Linked DNA regions of Hyalangium gracile. The protein of the gene in region 1 binds, or shares a complex with, the protein of each later gene. Links are inferred from orthologs where the notes say so. Each region holds a gene or a part of one and is shown on either strand. Other genes may lie near its edges.

Region 1 (10,422 bases):
CCACCTGCTCATCCGCAAGGGAATCAAGGGGGAGCGGACCGTCTCCGAGGTGGTCCCCCTGGCCGCCGGAGCCGAGCGGACGCAGGAACTGGCCCGGATGCTCTCCGGCGTGGAGGTGACGCGGGAGGCCCTGGGGGCGGCGGAGGCCCTGGTGCGCTCGGCCCACCGGTCCCTGGGGACGGCCCCCCGGCCGAGGCGCGAGCCGGCACCCGGGGGAGGGGCCCGGGGAAGGCTCCGGCAGAGCGCCTGACGCAGGTCGAAAGATCCGCGTCCTTGCCCCGCTCCGAGTCGTCACATAGCATCGCCACCGTGTCCAAAACCGCAGGACAGAGCGCGGCACCTCAGATGAAGGTCGTCTCGGCGGGTCTCACCGACGTCGGTCGGAAGCGCAATCACAACGAAGACAGCTTCCTCATCGACGACGAGCTGCAGCTCTACGTCGTGGCGGACGGCATGGGAGGCCACGCAGGTGGTGGCACGGCCTCCCGCATCGCCGTCGAGACCATCGACAAGGAGATGCGGCGCGCCCGGGAGAGCCGGGACAACCCCTTCGTCTCCACGCCCAACCTCCAGGATGCCCTCATTCCCGAGGCGCTTCGCAGCGCCGTGGAGAAGGCATGTCTGGCCATCTACACCGCGGCGCAGGAGGACCCACGCCTGTCCGGCATGGGCACCACCGTCATCTCGCTCGTGGTGAAGGACGACCAGGCCTTCTTCGCCCACGTGGGTGACAGCCGCGCGTACCTGATCCGCGGCGAGCTCATCCAGCAGATCAGCGAGGACCACTCGCTGGTCAACGAGCAGATCAAGGCGGGGATGATCACGCCCGAAGAGGCCAAGCACTCCCGCTACAAGAACATCATCACCCGCTCGGTGGGCTTCGAAGAGGAAGTCCAGGTGGACGTGATGGGCGTCATCACCGAGCCCAAGGACGTCTTCCTCCTGTGTTCCGACGGCCTGGCCAACATGCTCGAGGATCGGGAGATCCACGAGCTGGTGCTCAACACGCCCAACTTCCAGGACGTGCCCAAGCGCCTCATCGACATGGCCAACGAGCGGGGCGGCGACGACAACATCACCGTCATCGTTGTACAAATGCAGGCCTGACGGATCGCCTCGGGCCGGTAGAACCTTCCAGGTGGGGCGGGCGTACTGTTCACCTTGACACCCTGGAAATGCGGATGATAGCAGCGCAAACTGTTCCAGTTCCGGCGAAATGCCGGTGGCTGACGGACTCGAAGGGGAAGGGCGAGGGCGGCAGGTGTGGCGCGCGAGCGGAGGCCCTAGCTTTGCGTGCCGTAGAGCCCACAGAGTGAGCACTTAGGGGAGTTGTTGCGTGGCGAAAAAGTCCTACACCCTCATTGTGGTCTCGGACCACAACGCCCCGGTCAAGCGCTACCACATCCAGAAGTCCTTCCTCGTGCAGCTGGGCGTGGGAGTGTTGCTGCTGGGTGGTATGGCCCTGGGGGCCACGGTTCATTACTTCCACGTGGCGAAGGATGCCGCGGAGAACCGCATCCTGAGGGAAGAGAACCTCACGATGCGCAGCCAGCTGAAGTCGGTGCGCGAGCGCATCGAGCACATCGGCACCACGCTGGACCGGGTGGAGCGCTTCGACCAGAAGCTGCGTGCCGTCACCCTGCTGTCTGATCCGCAGCGCAACCTGGCGATGGGCCCCACGGAGCCCGGCGCCACGGCGCCCACCTCGGACACCCAGTTCACCCAGCTGACCACCACCGAGACGCCCACGGCGCTGATGGGTCGGCTGGACAAGCTGTCGGCCGAGGCGACGCGGCAGGAGCAGAGCCTCCAGGAGCTGCAGGCGTACTTCCAGGATCAGAAGTCGCTGCTGGCCTCCACGCCGTCCATCTGGCCGGCGCGCGGCTGGGTGACGAGCGACTTCGGCTCGCGGCTGGATCCGTACACGGCGGACCGGGTGATGCACCAGGGCCTGGACATCGCGGCGCCGCACGGCAAGGAAGTGTACGCGCCGTCGGACGGCACGGTGGTGTTCTCGGGCCTCGAGGGCGGCTACGGCAACGTGATCGTCATCGACCACGGCTACGGCATCAAGACGCGCTACGGGCACCTGTCCCGCATCATGGTGAAGGCGGGAGACCGCGTGAAGCGCGGCGCGCTGATCGCGGCGGTGGGCAACACCGGCCGCTCCACCGGTCCGCACCTGCACTACGAAGTCCGCGTGAACGGCATCCCGCAGAACCCGCGGAAGTTCATCCTCGAGGAGTAGCCGGCCCGGGGACGAAGCCGTCGAGGCGCACGCGCCTCCGCTGGATGACGTCCGTCGTCCGCTCCAGTCGCTCCATGGCGTGGGCCCGCTCCAGCTCGGCCCACAGCAGCGGCCCCAGCACCTGCCAGTGAGAAGGTTGGTCCACGGTGAGCTCCAGCAGCGTCACCGTGTGCCGGGGCACGTCCTGCGCGGCGGTGTCCGCGGGGAGCACCCGGGCCACATCCTCGGCGAGCCGCGCGCGCGTGGCCTCCTTCTGCTGGGGCTGGACGGTGAGCTGGGAGGTGGGCGTGAGCAGCGCGGCGAAGGCATCCGGGTGGATGCGCACCACCTTCGCGCCCGGGTACTGCGCGGCGAGCGAGTCCACGGTGGCCTTGAGCACCGCGTCTCCCACGCCGAAGCCGAAGCGCGCGTTGACGCCAATCATGCCCTGCACGTCCGCGATGACGGCGCCCACCTTCCAGCCGTCGTGGTGGGCGTGGGTGGACAGATCGAACTCCTCCTTGAGGAGGTGGCCCTGGGTGAGAGCGAGCGCCTGGAGCGCCCCCAGCTTGTCTGGCTGGCCCCGGCGAGCGCGCTCGGCCTCGAGCAGGGTCTCCACGGCGAGCTGGACGGGCTGGGCGCTGCGGGCAACGGCCCAGGGGTGCAGGGCGATGAGGGCGGTGGCGGTGGTGTCGTCGATGGGGTAGGGCATCGCCGCTCTTGTAGCGCGGAGCCCGTGCGCGCGCAGGTTCTGCTCAGCGGCGGTGCGCCGTCACCGTCACCTCGTCGCGGTCATGGTAGAGCTGGCGCACGGTCAGCCCCTTCCAGCCGCCGTCCTCGGTGAGCGTGTGGCGCACGCGCAGGAGGATGGGGTTCTTGTCCTTCATGGGCAGCTTGATGTTGGCCACCAGGTGCGAGGCCCAGCCGCGCCGCCCCCACTTGGCCAGCAGCTGCGCCACCTCGAGCGGGCGCCAGGCCATGTCGCAGAAGAGCCAGTCCGCGGGCTCCTCCGGGGCGAAGGCGAAGGCGCTCTCCTGCACGTGCCGCACGCGAGGGTTCGAGGCCAGCTCGGGCATGAGCTTCGCGGGATCCACGGCAATCACCCGCGCGCCGCGCGCCACCAGCCGCTGCGTCCAGCCGCCGGGAGCCGCTCCGAGGTCCACGCAGACGTCGCCCCGGCCCGGCTCGAAGGGCAGGCCATCGAGCGCCTCCTCCAGCTTCATGGCCGCTCGGGAGGGAGACTCGCCCTCGCGCCGCATCCTCCGCCGGCCGCCGGGTGCCAGGGAGAGGGCATCGCGCGCGTGCACCGCGCCCACCACGGTGACGCCCGGGGCCACGCACAGCGAGACGAGCCGGGCTCCCTCCTCCCGGGCGCGATCCGCATCCTCGAGGAGACGGCCGCTCGGAAGGAGTCCGCGTACGGCCTCGCGAAGCGCCTCGGCCTGGGCCGCGAGCGCGTTGCCCTTGGGGGTGTCCGGCGTGAACGCCTGGAGCACCAGCGGCGACGAATGCGGCAGGGCGCCCACCGCCTGGGCCACCGCGGCGGCGAGCGACTCGGGCGCCTCGTCCTGGAAGCACGCCACCACGCGGCTCCCCTGCCGGGCGAAGGCGGGAGCGAGCCCCTGCTTCCCCTCGCTCTCCACCAGCGCCTCGCCCAGCAGTCGCGGCTCCGCCGAGGCCCAGGCCAGCTCCTCATAGAGGTGGGGCTCGAAGCCGGCGCGGCATGTCCAGAGCCAGCGCCCGGGCCGGGCTTCCAGAGTCTGTGGGGGCATGGGGGGCATCCGCACCCGGGGTGGGATGCGAAGGGCGGGCGAGGCGGGAGCAGGCTTCTCCGCGGGCCGGCCATGGGCACGCGGCGAGCGCTGCGCGGAAGGGTGGGCGGGGCGACGGTTCTGGGGATTTCGGCGTCGTGGCATTGCGTGGTCTCTGTTCCGCTTTACTCTGTCCTGACCGCGCGTAGGGCAGACAGGCAAGAGGAATGCCTCGGGTGCGCGCGTGGTTTTCCCGAGACTCCCTCTTACATCTCCTGGGATTTCCCTTCACTCGCCGCCGCCCTTCGGGGATTCTCCGGCCCGCGAGAGAGCCGAACGAATGATCGAATGGACTTTAAAGAAGCTCATCGGGACCAAGAATGAGCGCGAGCTCAAGAAGGCCCGCCAGAAGGTGATCCGCGTCAACGAGCTCGAGAGCCGGATGCGGGAGCTGAAGGACGAGGACTTCGCCGCCGCCACGGCCCGGTTGAAGCAGGAAGTCGCCAACGGCAAGTCGCTGGACGACGTGCTGTTCGAGGCCTTCGCGCTCACGCGCGAGGCCGCCCGCCGGGTGATCGGCCAGCGTCACTACGACGTGCAGCTGATCGGCGGCATGTTCCTGCACGAGGGGAACATCGCCGAGATGCGCACCGGCGAGGGCAAGACGCTGACGGCCACGTTGCCCACCTACCTCAACGCGCTGTCCGGGCGCGGCGTGCACGTGGTGACGGTGAACGACTACCTGGCCCGCCGCGACGCCGAGTGGATGGGCCGCGTCTACCGCTTCCTGGGCATGACGACGGGCTGCATCCTCCACGAGCTCAACGACAAGCAGCGCCAGGAGGCGTACCGCGCGGACATCACCTACGGGCAGAACAACGAGTTCGGCTTCGACTACCTGCGCGACAACATGAAGTTCCGCCTGCAGGACTACGTCCAGCGCGAGCTCAACTACGCCATCGTGGACGAGGTGGACTCCATCCTCATCGACGAGGCGCGCACCCCGCTCATCATCTCGGGCCCCACCGAGGACAGCACCGACAAGTACTACCGCGTCGACCAGGTGATTCCGGGCATGGTGCCGGACCAGGACTACACCCTGGACGAGAAGGCGCGCTCGGTGTCGCTGACGGACGAGGGCATCGAGAAGCTGCAGAAGCGGCTGGGCGTGGCCAACCTGTACGATCCCAGCGAGATCGAGACGCTCCACCACGTCGAGCAGGCCCTGCGCGCGCACACGCTCTACAAGCGCGACAAGGACTACGTGGTGAAGGACGGCGAGGTGATGATCGTCGACGAGTTCACCGGTCGCCTCATGCCCGGCCGCCGCTGGTCGGACGGCCTGCACCAGGCCGTCGAGGCCAAGGAGGGCGTGAAGATCGAGAACGAGAACCAGACGCTGGCCACCATCTCGTTCCAGAACTACTTCCGCATGTACTCGAAGCTGTCGGGCATGACGGGCACCGCGGACACCGAGGCCGAGGAGTTCGCGAAGATCTACAACCTGGACGTGCGCGTCATCCCGACCAACCGCCCCATGGTCCGCAAGGATCAGGAGGACGTGGTCTACAAGACGGAGCGCGAGAAGTTCGAGGCGGTGGCCAAGCAGATCGAGGAGCTGCACCAGAAGGGGCAGCCGGTGCTGGTGGGCACCGTGTCCATCGCCAAGAGCGAGGTGGTGGCCAGCTTCCTCAAGAAGCACGGCGTGCCGCACAACGTGCTCAACGCCAAGCAGCACCAGCGCGAGGCGGACATCATCGCGCAGGCGGGCCGCAAGGGCGCCGTCACCATCTCCACGAACATGGCCGGCCGCGGCACGGACATCCTCCTGGGCGGCAACGCGGAGGTGATGACCAAGGCGGCCATGGGCGCCGAGCCCGAGCCCCCCGAGCCCGTGGAGGGCCAGACGCCGGAGCAGGCCGCGGAGGCCAAGGCGGCCTACGAGCAGCAGCTGGCCGACTGGAAGAAGAAGTACGACGAGACGCTGGCGAAGTTCTCCGAGCAGACGAAGGCCGAGCGCACCGAGGTGATGAACATCGGCGGCCTCTTCATCCTGGGCACCGAGCGCCACGAGTCGCGGCGCATCGACAACCAGCTGCGTGGCCGCGCCGGCCGCCAGGGAGACCCCGGTGGCAGCCGCTTCTTCCTGTCGCTCGAGGATGACCTGATGCGCATCTTCGGCACCGAGCGCATCCAGGCCCTGATGGAGCGCATGGGCATGGAGGAGGGCGAGGTCATCGAGCACAAGTGGCTCAGCCGCGCCATCGAGGGGGCCCAGAAGCGCGTCGAGGGCCACAACTTCGACATCCGCAAGAACCTCCTCGAGTACGACGACGTGATGAACCAGCAGCGGCGCACCATCTACAAGCTGCGCCGCCAGGTGCTCGCCGCGGGTGCCGGCCTGCCGCTGGTGGAGTACGACGAGGACAAGAAGACCAAGGCGAAGATCCGCACCGAGCGGACCATCTCCTGGGCGGACTTCAAGGAGATGGTGCTCGACTCGCTCGAGGACGTCATCGTCTCGCTGACGGACACCTACCTGCCGACGAAGAACCCGGGCACGTGGGATCTCGAGGCGCTCCAGCGCAACGTGAAGGACGTCTTCAACCTGGAGATGAGCTTCGAGGGCAAGGGCGACCGCGAGTCGGTGGAGGAGGACATCTACAAGGCCGCCGAGAAGGTCATCCTCCAGCGCGATCAGGAGTTCGGCGAGGAGTTCCTGCGCTTCCTGCAGTACCGGTACCTGGCGACCATCGATCAGCTGTGGAAGGACCACCTGCTGGCGATGGACCACCTGCGGCAGGGCATCGGCCTGCGCGGCTACGGCCAGAAGGACCCGAAGCAGGAGTACAAGAAGGAAGGCTACAACGGCTTCATCCAGATGCTGGGAGCCATCAAGACGCAGTTCGTCAGCCAGATGATGCGGGTGCAGGCGCGCAACACCGCCGAGGAGACGGCCCGCATCCAGAAGCAGATGGCCCAGCGCCAGAAGCAGGCGATGGAGGGCCGGGCGAACGAGGAGGGCAAGATCGAGGAGGCCACGGCCGCGCCTCGGGCTCCGGCCAAGGCGGACGGGCCGCGCGTGGGCCGCAACGATCCGTGCCCCTGCGGCAGCGGCCGCAAGTACAAGAAGTGCCACGGCGCCGCCGAGGCGAACGTCTAGACAGTCCGCCCATCCGGCTGCATCGACCGGCGCGGTCTCTCCTCCCCACGGAGCGAGGGCCGCGCCGGTGCCTTTTCAGGGCTCCTGCCTGCTGCGCTCATGGAACCTGGCCAGCGCACGGCCGCCTGCTGGACGGGCGGGCGAGCCCGGTGTGGAGATGTAGGCAAGCCTGAAGCGGTGAAAGCTTGCGGACTCCCGAGGGGTTTTGTTAGGAACCCGCCCGCCCTGGGCTCCACCCTGGGCGGTAGGACGCAGCAAACCACTACTCACACGCTCGTGTCCGGCACCCGGTGCTCCTCTCCACGAGGGGCAAACGGCCGGAGCTTCCATCGAGCGTGGCGGAACAACCGGAGAAGAACCACATGTCGATGGACACGCAGCAGGAGAATCAGGCGCAGGCGATGGCCGCCGCGAGCGGCATCACGATGAAGCAGCTGCTGGAGGCCGGCGTTCACTTCGGCCACCAGACCAAGCGCTGGAACCCGAAGATGAAGCCCTACATCTTCGGCGCTCGTAACGGCATCTACATCATCGACCTGCAGAAGACCGTGGTCATGGCCCGCGCGGCCTTCCGCTTCGTGGCGGACATCACCTCGCGCGGCGGCCACGTGCTCTTCGTGGGCACCAAGAAGCAGGCCCAGGACGTCATCCGCGAGGAGGCCGCTCGCGCCGGTCAGTTCTTCGTCACCAGCCGCTGGCTCGGTGGCACCCTGACCAACTTCAAGACCATCAAGCAGGGCATCGACCGGCTGAAGGCGCTGGAGAAGATGGCCGAGGACGGCACCTTCGAGCGTCTGCCGAAGAAGGAGGTCGCCCAGCTCGAGCGTGAGCGCGAGAAGCTGGAGAAGAACCTGGGCGGCGTGAAGGAGATGTCCAAGCTGCCCCGCTGCGTCTTCGTGATCGACCCGAAGAAGGAGCACATCGCCATCCACGAGGCCACCCGCCTGGGCATCCCCGTGATCGGCGTGGTGGACACCAACTGCGACCCGGACGGCATCGACTTCGTCATCCCGGGCAACGACGACGCCATCCGCTCCATCAAGCTCTTCACCTCGAAGATCGCCGACGCGTGCCTCGAGGGTGCCGCGCGCTACCGCGCCTCGGGCGCCGCCGAGCGCGACGAGCAGGAGGAGCGTGAGGGCCGTGACGACCGCCGGGACCGTGACGACCGCCGTGGCCCGCGCCGTGGCGACCGGGGTGACCGCGGCGACCGCCGTGGCGGTGACCGTGGCGGCGAGCGCCGTGGCCCCCTCGTGGAGATGAAGGGCGCGCCGGCCGCGGCCTCCGAGGGTGGCGAGGCGGCCGAGGGCGGCGAGGGTGGCGAAGAGGCGCAGGCCGAGTAGGCCCGCTGTCCAGCACCCGTACTGAAGTCGGCCGGGTGGTGGGGCCTCCTCACCGCCCGGCCTTTCCATTTCCCCAACCGAAGTACTTGAACCTCAACGCCCCGGACGGCGCATGGCGCCGGGCAGGCGGGGCCTGGAGAAGAACATGGCTGAGATCAGCGCCACGATGGTGAAGGACCTCCGCGAGAAGACCGGCGCGGGCATGATGGACTGCAAGAAGGCGCTCGCCGAGAGCGGCGGAGACTTCGTCAAGGCCGAGGAGTGGCTGCGCAAGAAGGGCATCGCCAAGGCCGGCAGCAAGGAGGGCCGCGTCGCGGCCGAGGGCATCATCGCCACCTACGTCCACAGCAGCCGCATCGGCGTGATGGTGGAGGTCAACTGCGAGACGGACTTCGTGGCTCGCAACGAGGACTTCCAGGCCCTGGCCAAGGACATCGCCATGCACGTCGCCGCGGCCAGCCCGCAGTACGTGCGCCGCGAGGAGATCCCCGCCGACGTGCTGGAGAAGGAGAAGGAGATCCAGCGCGCCCAGCTCCAGGAGCAGAAGAAGCCCGAGGCCATGTGGGACAAGATCCTCGTGGGCAAGATCGAGAAGTTCTACGAGACGGTCTGCCTGGTGGACCAGGTCTGGGTGAAGGACGACAAGAAGAAGGTCGGTGAGATGGTGACCGAGCGCGCCGCGAAGATCGGCGAGAAGGTCTCCATCCGTCGCTTCACGCGCTACGTGGTGGGCGAGGGCATCGAGAAGAAGAAGGATGACCTGGCCGCCGAGGTCGCCAAGACGCTGGGCACCGGCAAGGCCTAAAGGGCACGTCGTCGGCCCGCTGGGCTGACGTGGGGCCGCGCGCTCCGGTCCGAAGAGGACCTGGGCCCGCGGCCCTTCGCGTTTTCCGGGGCCTGCCCGGAGTCCCGGCCGGGAGGTTCACCAGCGACGGTTCTTCCCCGGTCCGCCGACTCCAACGTTGATCGGGGGCGGGGTGGGGGATATGGAGCGGAACCGCATGTCCGACCCGACCCGCTCCCTTCGATACAAGCGCATCCTCCTCAAGCTCTCGGGCGAGGCCCTGATGGGCGATGGCAAGTACGGCATCCACCCGCCCACGCTCACCCGCATCGCCAGCGAGGTGAAGGAGCTGGTGCAGGCCGGCATCGAGCTGGCCGTCGTCATCGGCGGAGGCAACATCTTCCGCGGCGTGGCTGGCGCCACCGAGGGCATGGACCGCGCGAGCGCTGACTACATGGGCATGCTCGCCACCTGCATCAACTCCATGGCCATGCAGGACGCGCTGGAGAAGCAGGGCGTCTTCACCCGGGTGCTGTCGGCCATCAAGATGGAGCAGATCGCCGAGCCCTACATCCGCCGCCGCGCCGTGCGCCACCTGGAGAAGGGGCGCGTGGTCATCTTCGCCGCCGGCACCGGCAACCCCTACTTCACCACCGACACCGCCGCCAGCTTGCGCGCCATGGAGATCAACGCCGAGGTGATTCTCAAGGCGACCAAGGTGGACGGCGTCTACAACGCGGACCCGAAGAAGGACGCCACCGCGCGGCGCTACCGCTCCCTCACGTACATGGACGTGCTCAAGCAGAACCTGAACGTGATGGACTCGACGGCCATCTCGCTGTGCATGGACAACAAGCTGCCCATCATCGTCTTTGACCTGACGACGCGCGGCAACATCGGTCGGGCCGTGCTGGGCAACGGGGATATCGGTACAGTGGTGGGCGCGGCCGAGACGGCCTGGGCCTGAGCTTCTCCTTCCTAGGAGCACACAATGGCGAACGAGGAAGTCGTCACGCAGTTGAAGAGCCGTATCGACAAGACGCTCGATGACCTCAAGAAGGACCTGTCCAAGGTGCGCACGGGCCGTGCCAGCACCAGCCTGCTGGACGGCATCCGCGTGGACTTCTACGGCACCCCCACGCCGCTCAACGGCG
Region 2 (9,915 bases), on another replicon or contig:
GCCACGCGCATCAACAAGAAGAGCGCCCACGTTCACGTGGTGCTCGCCGAGGCCAAGAAGTAGCCCTCCGGGCCTTCAATCTTTAAGGAGAAGCACGTTGGGACAGAAAGTTCATCCGATCGGGTTCCGCCTCGGCGTCATCAAGACCTGGGACAGCAAGTGGTTCGAGCACAAGAACTACGCCCAGTGGCTGCATGAGGACATCCGCATCCGCGAGTTCGTGAAGAAGTCGCTCAACCACGCGGGCGTCTCCAAGGTGGAGATCGAGCGCGCGGCCAACAAGGTGAAGGTCAACGTCCACACCGCGCGCCCGGGCATCGTCATCGGCAAGCGCGGCGCGGGCATCGAGACGGTGAAGAAGGACCTGCAGCAGTTCACCAAGAACGAGGTCTTCCTCAACATCGTCGAGGTCCGCAAGGCGGAGACCGACGCGCAGCTGGTGGCCGAGAACATCGCCACCCAGCTCGAGCGCCGCATCGCCTTCCGCCGCGCCATGAAGAAGGCGCTGCAGACGGCCATGAAGTTCGGCGCCAAGGGCATCCGCGTGGCCTGCTCGGGCCGCCTGGGTGGCGCGGAGATGGCGCGCTACGAGTGGTACCGCGAGGGCCGCGTGCCCCTGCACACCCTGCGCGCCGACATCGACTACGGCTTCGCCGAGGCGAAGACCACCTACGGCAAGATTGGCTGCAAGGTCTGGATCTGCCGCGGCGAGGTTCTGCCGGGCAAGGGCGGCCAGGCCCCGATGCCCTCCAACCGCTAGCTCTGAGCTCCCCGGGGCGCCCACGGGTGCCCCTTCGGGGATGAAGGACACCGACGATGCTTCAGCCTGCTCGTACCAAGTTCCGCAAGATGCACAAGGGCCGCACCCCGGGTAAGGCCCACCGTGGCAGCAACCTCACCTATGGTGAGTACGGCCTCATGTCCCTGCAGCCGGGGTGGATCACCTCGCGGCAGATCGAGGCGGCCCGTATCGCGATGACCCGCCACGTGAAGCGCGGCGGCAAGATCTGGATCCGGATCTTCCCGGACAAGCCCATCACGAAGAAGCCCGCCGAGACCCGTATGGGTACCGGTAAGGGAGGCGTGGAGTACTACGTGGCCGTGGTGAAGCCGGGCCGCATCCTCTACGAGATGGAGGGCATGACGGCCGACGTGGCCACCAGCGCGCTCAAGCTCGCGCAGGCGAAGTTGCCTGTGCTCACCAAGATCGTGACCCGCGGCGCGCTGTCACTCTAGCCCCGCGCCCAGGAGACCGAAGATGGCGACTGCCAAGGAACTGAAGGAGTTGTCGGTGGAGGACCTGCAGCGGCGCGCGGATGAGCTGCGCACCACGCTGTTCCAGGACCAGCTGAGCATGCGGACGGGCAATCTGGACAGCCCCTCGCAGCGCACCCAGCACCGCCGCGACCTGGCCCGCGTTCTCACCGTGCTGACGGAGAAGAAGAAGGCTCCGCAGAAGACGGACAAGTAGCTTTCAAGGGCATGCCCCCAGGGGCTGCCGTCACCGGGAAGTCCCGGGGACACTGACTGACAGGCGAGATTCACGATGGCTGAAGAGACCCAGACCACCTCCGCTCCCGAGACCTCCTCCCGCGGCCGTCCCAAGACGCGCGTGGGGATCGTCACCTCGAACAAGATGCAGAAGACGGTGATCGTCACCGTCCAGCGCCGCGCGCCGCACGCCAAGTACGGCAAGATCATGAGCATGCGCGAGAAGTACAAGGCGCACGTCGAGGACCACGACTACCCGAAGAAGATCACCATCAACGAGGGTGACCGCGTGCGCATCGCCGAGACGCGGCCGACCTCGAAGGACAAGCGGTGGCGGGTGGTCGAGGTGATCGAGAAGAGCAAGAACGTCTGAGCCACGTGAGCCCGCCGCCACCTGGCGCGGGCGGCTCGAGCCGCGCGGCTCCGCCCTCGCCGGGCCGGGGCCGCTCGTAGGACCTTAGAGGAGACTTCCAGATGATTCAGATGACGAGCGTGCTCGACGTGGCCGACAACTCGGGCGCCAAGAAGGTGTTCTGCATCAAGGTGCTCGGCGGCTCGAAGCGCAAGTACGCGTCGATCGGCGACGTGATCGTCGTGTCGATCCGCGAGGCGCTGCCGAACTCGAAGGTGAAGAAGGGTGACGTGGCCAAGGCCGTCATCGTTCGCACCAAGGCCGAGGTGGGTCGGCCCGACGGCAGCTACATCAAGTTCGATGGCAACTCGGCGGTCCTCATCAACAAGGACCTGGAGCCCATCGGCACGCGCATCTTCGGGCCGGTCGCCCGTGAGCTCCGCGCCCGCAAGTTCATGAAGATCATCTCGCTCGCGCCCGAGGTTCTGTAGTCCCGGCCAGCAGGCGAGCAGTCAGAGAGGAAGCCATGCAGAAGCTGAAGGTTGGAGACACCGTGCAGGTCATCTCGGGCGCCGAGCGCTCGGAGAAGACCCCGGCGAGCAAGCGCGGCAAGGTGCTGAAGATCGACCGCGAGGCGGGGCGTGTCACGGTGGAGGGGCTGCGGATGGTCAAGCGCCACCTCCGCAAGACGGCCCAGAGCCCCGAGGGCGGCATCGTCGAGAAGGCGGGCACCATCGCCCTGTCGGACATCCAGGTGGTCTGCGCCAAGTGCGACAAGCCGACCCGGGTGGGCATCCGCGCCGAGGGCGACAGCAAGAAGCGGTTCTGCAAGAACTGCGACGCCCTGATTGACTAGGGGTTTGGGTTGGGGCATGTATGCGCGCCCTTTGGCCACCCGGGGCCAGGGGCGAGCAGGCATGCGTACACGAGGGCCCGAAGCACTGGGGCCCTCTCGGTGTTTCTGAGATTCCGGATGAACTGATCGGGGCCGCTGGGTCCATGACGGCGCTCCGAAGCAGAGGACAGGACAATGGCTGACGAGAAGAAGCCTGAGCAGGCTGAGAAGAAGGAAAAGAAGGAAAAGAAGGGCCGCAAGAAGGAAGACGTCAAGAAGGCGGGCTTCGCGGCCAACATCGAGGAGGGCCTCGAGGCGAAGCCGGCGCGGCTGAAGCTGCGCTACCGCAAGGAGGGAGTGCCCGCCCTGATGAAGGAGCTGGGCCTGAAGAACCCCTTCCAGGTGCCGCGGCTCGAGAAGATCGTCGTCAACATGGGTCTGGGAGAGGCGCTCTCCAACAACAAGATCCTGGAGTCGGCGGTGGACCAGCTGGGCGCCATCACCGGTCAGAAGCCGGTCGTGACGCGCGCTCGCAAGTCGATCGCGAACTTCAAGCTGCGCCAGGGCCAGGCCATCGGCTGCGCCGTCACGCTGCGCGGCGACCGGATGTACGAGTTCCTGGACCGCCTCATCTCCGTGGCGCTGCCGCGCGTGCGTGACTTCAAGGGCGTGTCCCCCAAGGCGTTCGACGGGAAGGGCAACTACACGCTCGGCGTGCGCGAGCAGATCATCTTCCCTGAGATCAACTACGACCAGATCGAGAAGGTGAAGGGGCTCAACATCAGCTTCGTCACCACCGCGAAGAACGACGAGCAGGGGCTGGCGCTGATGCGTCACTTCGGCATGCCGTTCCGCCAGTAACTCCCGAGGAATCCAAGCTCCATGGCCAAGCTCTCCAAGATCGCCCAGGCGAAGCGCAAGCCGAAGTTCTCCGTGCGCAAGTACAACCGCTGCCCGCTGTGTGGCCGGCCGCGCGCCTTCCTGCGCAAGTTCCAGATGTGCCGCATCTGCCTGCGCCTGCGCGCGCTGCGCGGTGAGATCACCGGCGTGACCAAGTCGTCCTGGTAGTCGCCGGAAGAGGGTGCCCGGGGCCGCTGTTGCCCGGGGCATCCTGGCGCCACGCCGGCGCCGAAGCCTCAGAGTCGTGCGATCGCGGCGAACCCCCGGGATGGGCCCGGCAGGCGCGGCGGTCGAGTTCGCGGAGGGCCGAGGTGCCCTCCGCACGGAAGGTTGTTCCCCATGAAGCCGGTCAATGATCCCGTCGGCGATATGCTGACCCGCCTGCGCAACGCTTCGCGTGCGCGGCACGACAAGGTCGTCATTCCCCACTCGAAGCTCAAGGTCGAGATCGCTCGCGTCCTCAAGGACGAGGGCTACATCGGGGACTACACCGTCCACGAGCGCAAGCCGCAGAGCGAGATCACCGTCCAGCTGAAGTACGGGCCTGACCGCGCCGGCGCCATCACCGGCATCAAGCGCGTCTCCAAGCCGGGCCTGCGCCGCTACGTCCCCATGCGCGAGATTCCCCGCGTGCTCGGTGGCCTGGGCATCGCCGTGCTCTCCACGTCCAAGGGCATCATGTCGGACGGCGAGGCGCGCAAGCAGAACATCGGCGGCGAGCTGCTCTGCACCGTCTACTAGCCAGTGGCCTGGCGCCGCGACCCGAGAGGGGCGCGAGCCGGGCCGACCTTACGAGGCCATCATGAGTCGCATTGGAAAACTGCCGATCAAGTTGGGCGAGAAGTCGAAGGCGACCGTCGCCGGCACGAAGATCAACTTCGAGGGCCCCAAGGGCAAGCTGTCCGTGAACCTCCCCGCCAAGGTGAAGGTGGAGGTGAAGGACGGCAATGTGGTGGTGACGCGCGTGGATGACTCGCGCGAGGCCAGGAGCCTGCACGGCCTGGCGCGCACCATCCTGGCCAACGCCGCTCAGGGCGTGAGCAAGGGCTTCGAGCGCAAGCTGAGCATCCGCGGCGTCGGTTTCCGCGCCGAGGTGAAGGGCAAGACGATCCAGTTCGCGCTGGGCTTCTCGCACCCGGTGGTGTTCAACCTGCCGGAGGGCGTGACGGCCGAGGTGGACAAGACGCCTCGCACCGAGGAGAGCCTGCCCACGCTGGACCTGACGCTGCGCTCGGCGGACAAGGAGGCCCTGGGGGCCGCCGCCGTGAAGATCCGCGCGCTGCGCCCGCCCGAGCCGTACAAGGGCAAGGGCATCAAGTACGCGGAGGAGAAGGTTCGTCGTAAGGAGGGCAAGACCGGTACGACCTAGTCGTCGTCCGTGCCCTGAACGTTCATCAACCCGGCGAGCGCCTCTGGGGGCTCGCCATCATCCGGAGGCGGAAGGCCTCATCGCCGCCGGAAGGAAAAGGAATCAGCCATGCCGACTGTCGATCCGCGCATCAAGAGGAAGAACCGCATCCGCAAGAAGCTCTCGGGGACCACCGAGCGCCCTCGGCTCACGGTGTACAAGAGCCTCAAGCACATCTACGCCCAGGTGGTGGATGACTCCTCGGGCAAGACGCTCGCCTTCGCCTCCTCGCTCTCCAAGGAGCTCAAGGGGCAGGACGAGGGTGACAAGAAGGCGGATGCCAAGCGCGTGGGCAAGCTCATCGCCGAGAAGTGCAAGGCGGCCAACGTCGAGGCGGTGGTGTTCGACCGCAATGGTTTCCCGTACCAGGGGCGCATCGCCGCCGTGGCTGACGCCGCGCGCGAGGCCGGGCTGAAGTTCTAAGAAATCCGAAAGGAAGCACTCCAAGTGGCAACTCCGATCAATCCGAACGACCTGGACCTCACCGACCGCGTGGTGAACATCAACCGCGTGGCCAAGGTGGTGAAGGGTGGCCGCCGGTTCTCGTTCGCCGCCCTCGTGGTGGTGGGTGACGGCAACGGTCACGTGGGCGTGGGCCTGGGCAAGGCCAACGAGGTTCCCGAGGCCATCCGCAAGGGTGGCGAGAACGCCAAGAAGAACCTGTTCCGCGTGCCGCTGATGGGGCACACGATTCCGCACGAGAGCCTGGGCCACTTCGGCGCCGGGTGGGTGCTGCTCAAGCCGGCCAGCGAGGGTACGGGCGTCATCGCCGGTGGCGCGGTGCGCGCGGTCCTCGAGGCGGCGGGCATCCGCAACATCCTGACCAAGAGCCAGGGCTCGCGCAACCCACACAACGTGCTGAAGGCCACGGTGGCGGGGCTGAAGAAGCTGCGCTCGGCCGAGCAGGTCTCCCGGCTGCGCGGCAAGGACGTGGAGGCCACGAAGCTGGCCGGTGAGGCGAGGACCTAGTCATGGCGCTCAAGGTGAAGCTGGTGAAGAGCTCCGCTGGCTCTTCCAAGGAGATGCTGGACACCATCCGTGGGCTCGGCCTGAAGAAGTTCGGGGACGAGCGGCTGCTGAAGGACACTCCGTCCAACCGCGGCCTGGTGTTCAAGGTGAAGCACCTGGTCTCCAGCGAGACGGTGAGCCAGGAGGCTCCGGCGCCCAAGCGTCGCAAGCCGCGCAAGATCGTCGTCCGTGACCGGGCGCGCGCCCAGGCGGCCAAGAGCTAGCACGGACTGATTCCGCGGGGCCCTGGAAGCGGGGCCGCCGCGCTCGAGGATTTCAAGATGACGACTCTCAACAACCTGAAGCGGCCGAACAACTCGTGGCACCGCAAGAAGCGCGTGGGCCGTGGCCAGGGCTCCGGTCTGGGCAAGACGGCCGGCCGCGGTGGCAAGGGCCAGAAGGCTCGTTCCGGCAACATGCGGTTCGAGGGCTTCGAGGGCGGCCAGAGCCCGCTGCAGCGCCGCCTGCCGAAGTTCGGCTTCATCTCGCCCAACCGCGTCATCTACGCGGTGGTGAACCTGACGGACCTGAACGGGTTCGACGCGGGCACCACGGTGGACGAGGCCGCGCTGAAGGGCAAGGGCCTGGTCAAGGGCCGCTACGACGGCGTGAAGGTGCTGGGCCGTGGCGACCTGGCCAAGAAGCTGACGGTGCGGGTGCACAAGCTCTCCGGGAAGGCCCGGGAGGCCATCGAGAAGGCGGGCGGCGCGGTGGAGGTGCTTCCGCTGGTGGCGCACAAGCCGGAGTCCGCTTCCAAGGCTCACTCGGGCAAGGGCGTCAAGGCCCCCAAGCAGCCGACCGCCTAGTCCAGGCCGGGCGCGCTTCACTTTGGGTGGTGCGCGCCGGTTCGCTTGTGTAGGCTCACGCGCCCCTCTCCTTCGTGGATAGGGGCGCTGTCGTTCTGTCAGGACTTTTTAAAGGGGATGGCTCCCACGTGGCTCTGAACGCCTTCACCAACATCTTCCGCATCGCGGAGCTGCGAAACCGGCTGGCGTACACGCTGGTGCTGCTCTCGGTGTACCGCATCGGCATCTTCATCAACACGCCCGGAGTGGACAGGGCGGCAATGAACGCGTTCATGGACGCCCAGAAGCAGTCGGGTGGCCTGGTCTCGCTGTTCAACCTGTTCTCCGGCGGCGCCCTGGAGCAGATGTCCATCTTCGGCCTGGGCATCATGCCGTACGTGTCCGCCTCCATCATCATGCAGTTGCTGGCGGTGGTCATCCCCAGCCTGGAGCGGCTGCAGAAGGAAGGCGCGGCGGGCCGGCAGAAGATCAACCAGTACACGCGCTACGGCTCCATCGTCCTGTCCGTCATTCAGGGTATCGGCATCTCGCGGTGGCTGGTGTCCCTGGGCCGCAGCGACGGAGGGCAGGGCGGCTTCAACCAGATCGTCGTCCCCGATGACAGCATGTGGTTCACCTTCATGACGGTCATCAGCCTCACCGCCGGCACGGCCTTCATCATGTGGCTGGGCGAGCGCATCACCGAGCGCGGCATCGGCAACGGCATCTCCCTCATCATCTTCGCGGGCATCGTGGCGGGCATGCTGCCGGCCACCAAGACGCTGTTCGACATGTCGGCGCAGGGGGCCATCGAGTCCGCGGCGCTGGTGGCGCTGGCCGTGTTCATGCTCTTCGTCGTCGCGGTGGTGGTGTACGTGGAGCGCGGCATGCGGCGCATCCCCGTGCAGTACGCCAAGCGCATGGCGGGCCGGCGGATGTTCGCGGGCCAGGCCACCTACTTCCCGATGAAGGTGAACAGCGCGGGCGTGATTCCTCCCATCTTCGCCGGCGCGCTGCTGTCCTTCCCGGCCACGCTGGGCACCTGGTTCCCCTTCCTGAACACGTTCCGCCAGGGCCTCGAGGGCAACCCGTGGCTCTACAACGGGCTGTTCGTCCTGCTGGTGGTGTTCTTCGCCTACTTCTACACCGCGCTGACGTTCCGGCCGGATGACGTGGCCGACAACATCAAGAAGCAGGGTGGCTACATCCCCGGCATCCGTCCGGGTCGCCAGACGGCGGACTTCATCGAGCGTGTGCTCAACCGCATCACCTTCGGCGGCGGCGTGTACCTGGCGGCCATCTGCGTCATCCCGTCCGTCATCAGCAACGTGATGGGCGTGAACTTCTCGTTCGGCGGCACGGCGCTCCTCATCGTGGTGGGCGTGGCGCTGGACACGGTGCAGCAGATCGAGGGCCACCTCATCAGCCGCAACTACGAGGGCTTCGCCGGTCCGCGCGGCCCGCGCATCCGCGGCCGTGTGCGGGTGGCGGCCTAGGCACCGGGGTTTCTCCAGGCGCCTCTCTCCGGATGCCGGGGAGGGGCGCCTTGTCGTTCAGGGGTAGTCAGTCGTGCACGGGGGGCGCTTTCGGAGGTTCATCGCATTGGGCTTCCGTGCGTTCCTTCGGAGGAGCTGAGAGGAGCACATGAACCTGATCCTGTTGGGCCCGCCAAACGCGGGGAAGGGTACCCAGGCGAAGAACCTGTTCCGGGACTATCAGATCCCCCAGATCTCCACCGGGGACATCCTCCGCAAGGCCGTGAAGGATGGCACCGAGCTGGGCAAGATCGCGGGGCCGCTGATGGCCGCGGGTGCCTACGTCCCGGATGACATCGTCATCGGGATCGTCGAGGAGCGCCTCAAGCAGCCGGACTGCGCCAACGGCTTCGTGCTGGATGGCTTCCCGCGCACCATCCCCCAGGCGGATGCGCTGGAGCGGATGCTGGCCAAGAACGGCAAGAAGATCGACGCCGTCGTCTCGCTCGAGGTGCCGCACTCCAAGCTCATCGAGCGCGGCTCGGGGCGCCGTTCGTGCCCGGTGGATGGCAGCGTCTACCACGTATACCAGAACCCCCCGAAGCGGGCAGGGTACTGCGACAAGTGCGGCGCCGGGCTCGTCCAGCGCGAGGATGACCACCCCGAGGTCATCGAGAAGCGGCTCCAGAAGTATGACGCCGAGACGTCGCCCCTGAAGGACTACTACGCCAAGAAGGGGCTGCTGAAGAGCATCGATGGCGTGGGCACCACGGACGGCATCTACGCCGAGCTCCGGGGAGCCATCGGCAAGGCCTGAGTGGAGAGCGAGCGGGCTGGCGGGCGCCTCCGAGAGGAGTGACGCCCCCCGGCTCCCGGGTTCTCCCTGGAACAGGTTGAGTCGAAGTCATGAGTTCCGTCGAGATCAAGAGCCCGGACGAGATCGCCCTCATGCGTGAGGCTGGGCGGATCGTGTGTGAGATTCTCGACGAGCTCGAGAAGGCGGTGGCTCCCGGCGTGACGACGTGGGAGCTGGACGCCCTGGCCGAGAAGCTCATCTACGAGAAGGGGGCCAGGCCGGCGTTCAAGGGCTACCTCGGCTTTCCGTGCTGCTTGTGTGCGTCCGTCAACGACGAAGTCGTACACGGCATCCCCTCGAAGAAGCGGAAGCTGGCCGAGGGGGACTTGATGAAGCTGGACTTCGGGGTGGTGTACCGGGGCTTCTTCGGGGACTCGGCGCGCACGGTGCCGGTAGGGAAGGTGAGCCGCGAGGCCCAGGCGCTGATCGACGCCACGCGGGAGTCGCTCCAGAAGGCCATCGCGGCCTCGGTGGTGGGCAACCGGCTCGGCGACATCGGCCACGCGGTGCAGAGCTACGTGGAGGCGCGCGGCTACTCGGTGGCCGAGGGGTTCACCGGCCACGGGATTGGCCGCAAGCTCCACGAGAAGCCCGAGGTGCCCAATGTCGGCGAGCCGGGCTCGGGCATGAAGCTGCGCTCGGGGATGGTGCTGGCCATCGAGCCCATGGTGAACATGGGAACCTCCGAGGTAGGCCTACTGGAGGACGATTGGACGGCGGTGACGCTCGATCACAAGCTTTCCGCGCACTTCGAGCATACGGTGCTGATCACGGACCGTGGCCCCGAGGTGCTCACCCGCAGGTC

Evidence for each region.
Region 2: the proteins of secA (region 1) and secY are in contact, whole or in part, in a crystal structure (PDB 3DIN), measured with the Thermotoga maritima proteins. The link is inferred for Hyalangium gracile from one-to-one orthologs. Residues at the interface, in WP_004082002.1 of Thermotoga maritima: Glu261, Ala262, Arg263, Lys300, Ala301, Arg302, Thr303, Ile304, Ile305, Leu323, Tyr324, Asp325, Pro326, Val329, Ser330, Tyr333, Ile336, Lys340, Phe345, Val349, Glu363, Phe364, Tyr374, Ser375, Gly376, Gly377, Glu393, Ile395, Thr482, Ser483; in WP_004081795.1 of Thermotoga maritima: Glu108, Gly109, Glu110, Glu111, Ala236, Glu237, Arg238, Arg239, Ile240, Thr241, Ile242, Gln243, Tyr244, Ala245, Arg246, Arg247, Val248, Thr249, Gly250, Arg251, Arg252, Val253, Tyr254, Gly256, Ala257, Ser258, Thr259, Tyr260, Leu261, Pro262.

What each region holds. Positions count from the first base shown.
Region 1 is NZ_JAHXBG010000007.1:337,290-347,711, forward strand. The notes cover bases 3,925-7,341. They hold secA (preprotein translocase subunit SecA), read left to right. Parts: upstream 3,925-4,318; coding sequence 4,319-7,141; downstream 7,142-7,341. Other genes in these bases: rlmM (23S rRNA (cytidine(2498)-2'-O)-methyltransferase RlmM), read right to left, coding at 3,925-3,999. Outside these bases: DNA repair protein RecN, read left to right, coding at 1-250; KY572_RS16710 (Stp1/IreP family PP2C-type Ser/Thr phosphatase), read left to right, coding at 346-1,107; KY572_RS47805 (M23 family metallopeptidase), read left to right, coding at 1,337-2,248; KY572_RS16720 (nucleotidyl cyclase domain-containing protein), read right to left, coding at 2,232-2,939; more of rlmM, read right to left, coding at 2,983-3,924; rpsB (30S ribosomal protein S2), read left to right, coding at 7,543-8,484; tsf (translation elongation factor Ts), read left to right, coding at 8,630-9,289; pyrH (UMP kinase), read left to right, coding at 9,486-10,235; frr (ribosome recycling factor), read left to right, coding at 10,260-10,422. UniProt on the Escherichia coli protein: Required for protein export, interacts with the SecYEG preprotein conducting channel.
Region 2 is NZ_JAHXBG010000030.1:3,029-12,943, forward strand. Bases 6,192-9,101 are described here. They hold secY (preprotein translocase subunit SecY), read left to right. Parts: upstream 6,192-6,928; coding sequence 6,929-8,275; downstream 8,276-9,101. Other genes in these bases: rpmD (50S ribosomal protein L30), read left to right, coding at 6,192-6,218; rplO (50S ribosomal protein L15), read left to right, coding at 6,276-6,800; KY572_RS39435 (adenylate kinase), read left to right, coding at 8,424-9,071. Outside these bases: rplV (50S ribosomal protein L22), read left to right, coding at 1-63; rpsC (30S ribosomal protein S3), read left to right, coding at 98-760; rplP (50S ribosomal protein L16), read left to right, coding at 817-1,236; rpmC (50S ribosomal protein L29), read left to right, coding at 1,259-1,471; rpsQ (30S ribosomal protein S17), read left to right, coding at 1,547-1,864; rplN (50S ribosomal protein L14), read left to right, coding at 1,966-2,334; rplX (50S ribosomal protein L24), read left to right, coding at 2,370-2,699; rplE (50S ribosomal protein L5), read left to right, coding at 2,874-3,539; KY572_RS39395 (type Z 30S ribosomal protein S14), read left to right, coding at 3,561-3,746; rpsH (30S ribosomal protein S8), read left to right, coding at 3,918-4,319; rplF (50S ribosomal protein L6), read left to right, coding at 4,381-4,947; rplR (50S ribosomal protein L18), read left to right, coding at 5,056-5,409; rpsE (30S ribosomal protein S5), read left to right, coding at 5,434-5,955; more of rpmD, read left to right, coding at 5,958-6,191; map (type I methionyl aminopeptidase), read left to right, coding at 9,161-9,915. UniProt on the Escherichia coli protein: The central subunit of the protein translocation channel SecYEG. Consists of two halves formed by TMs 1-5 and 6-10.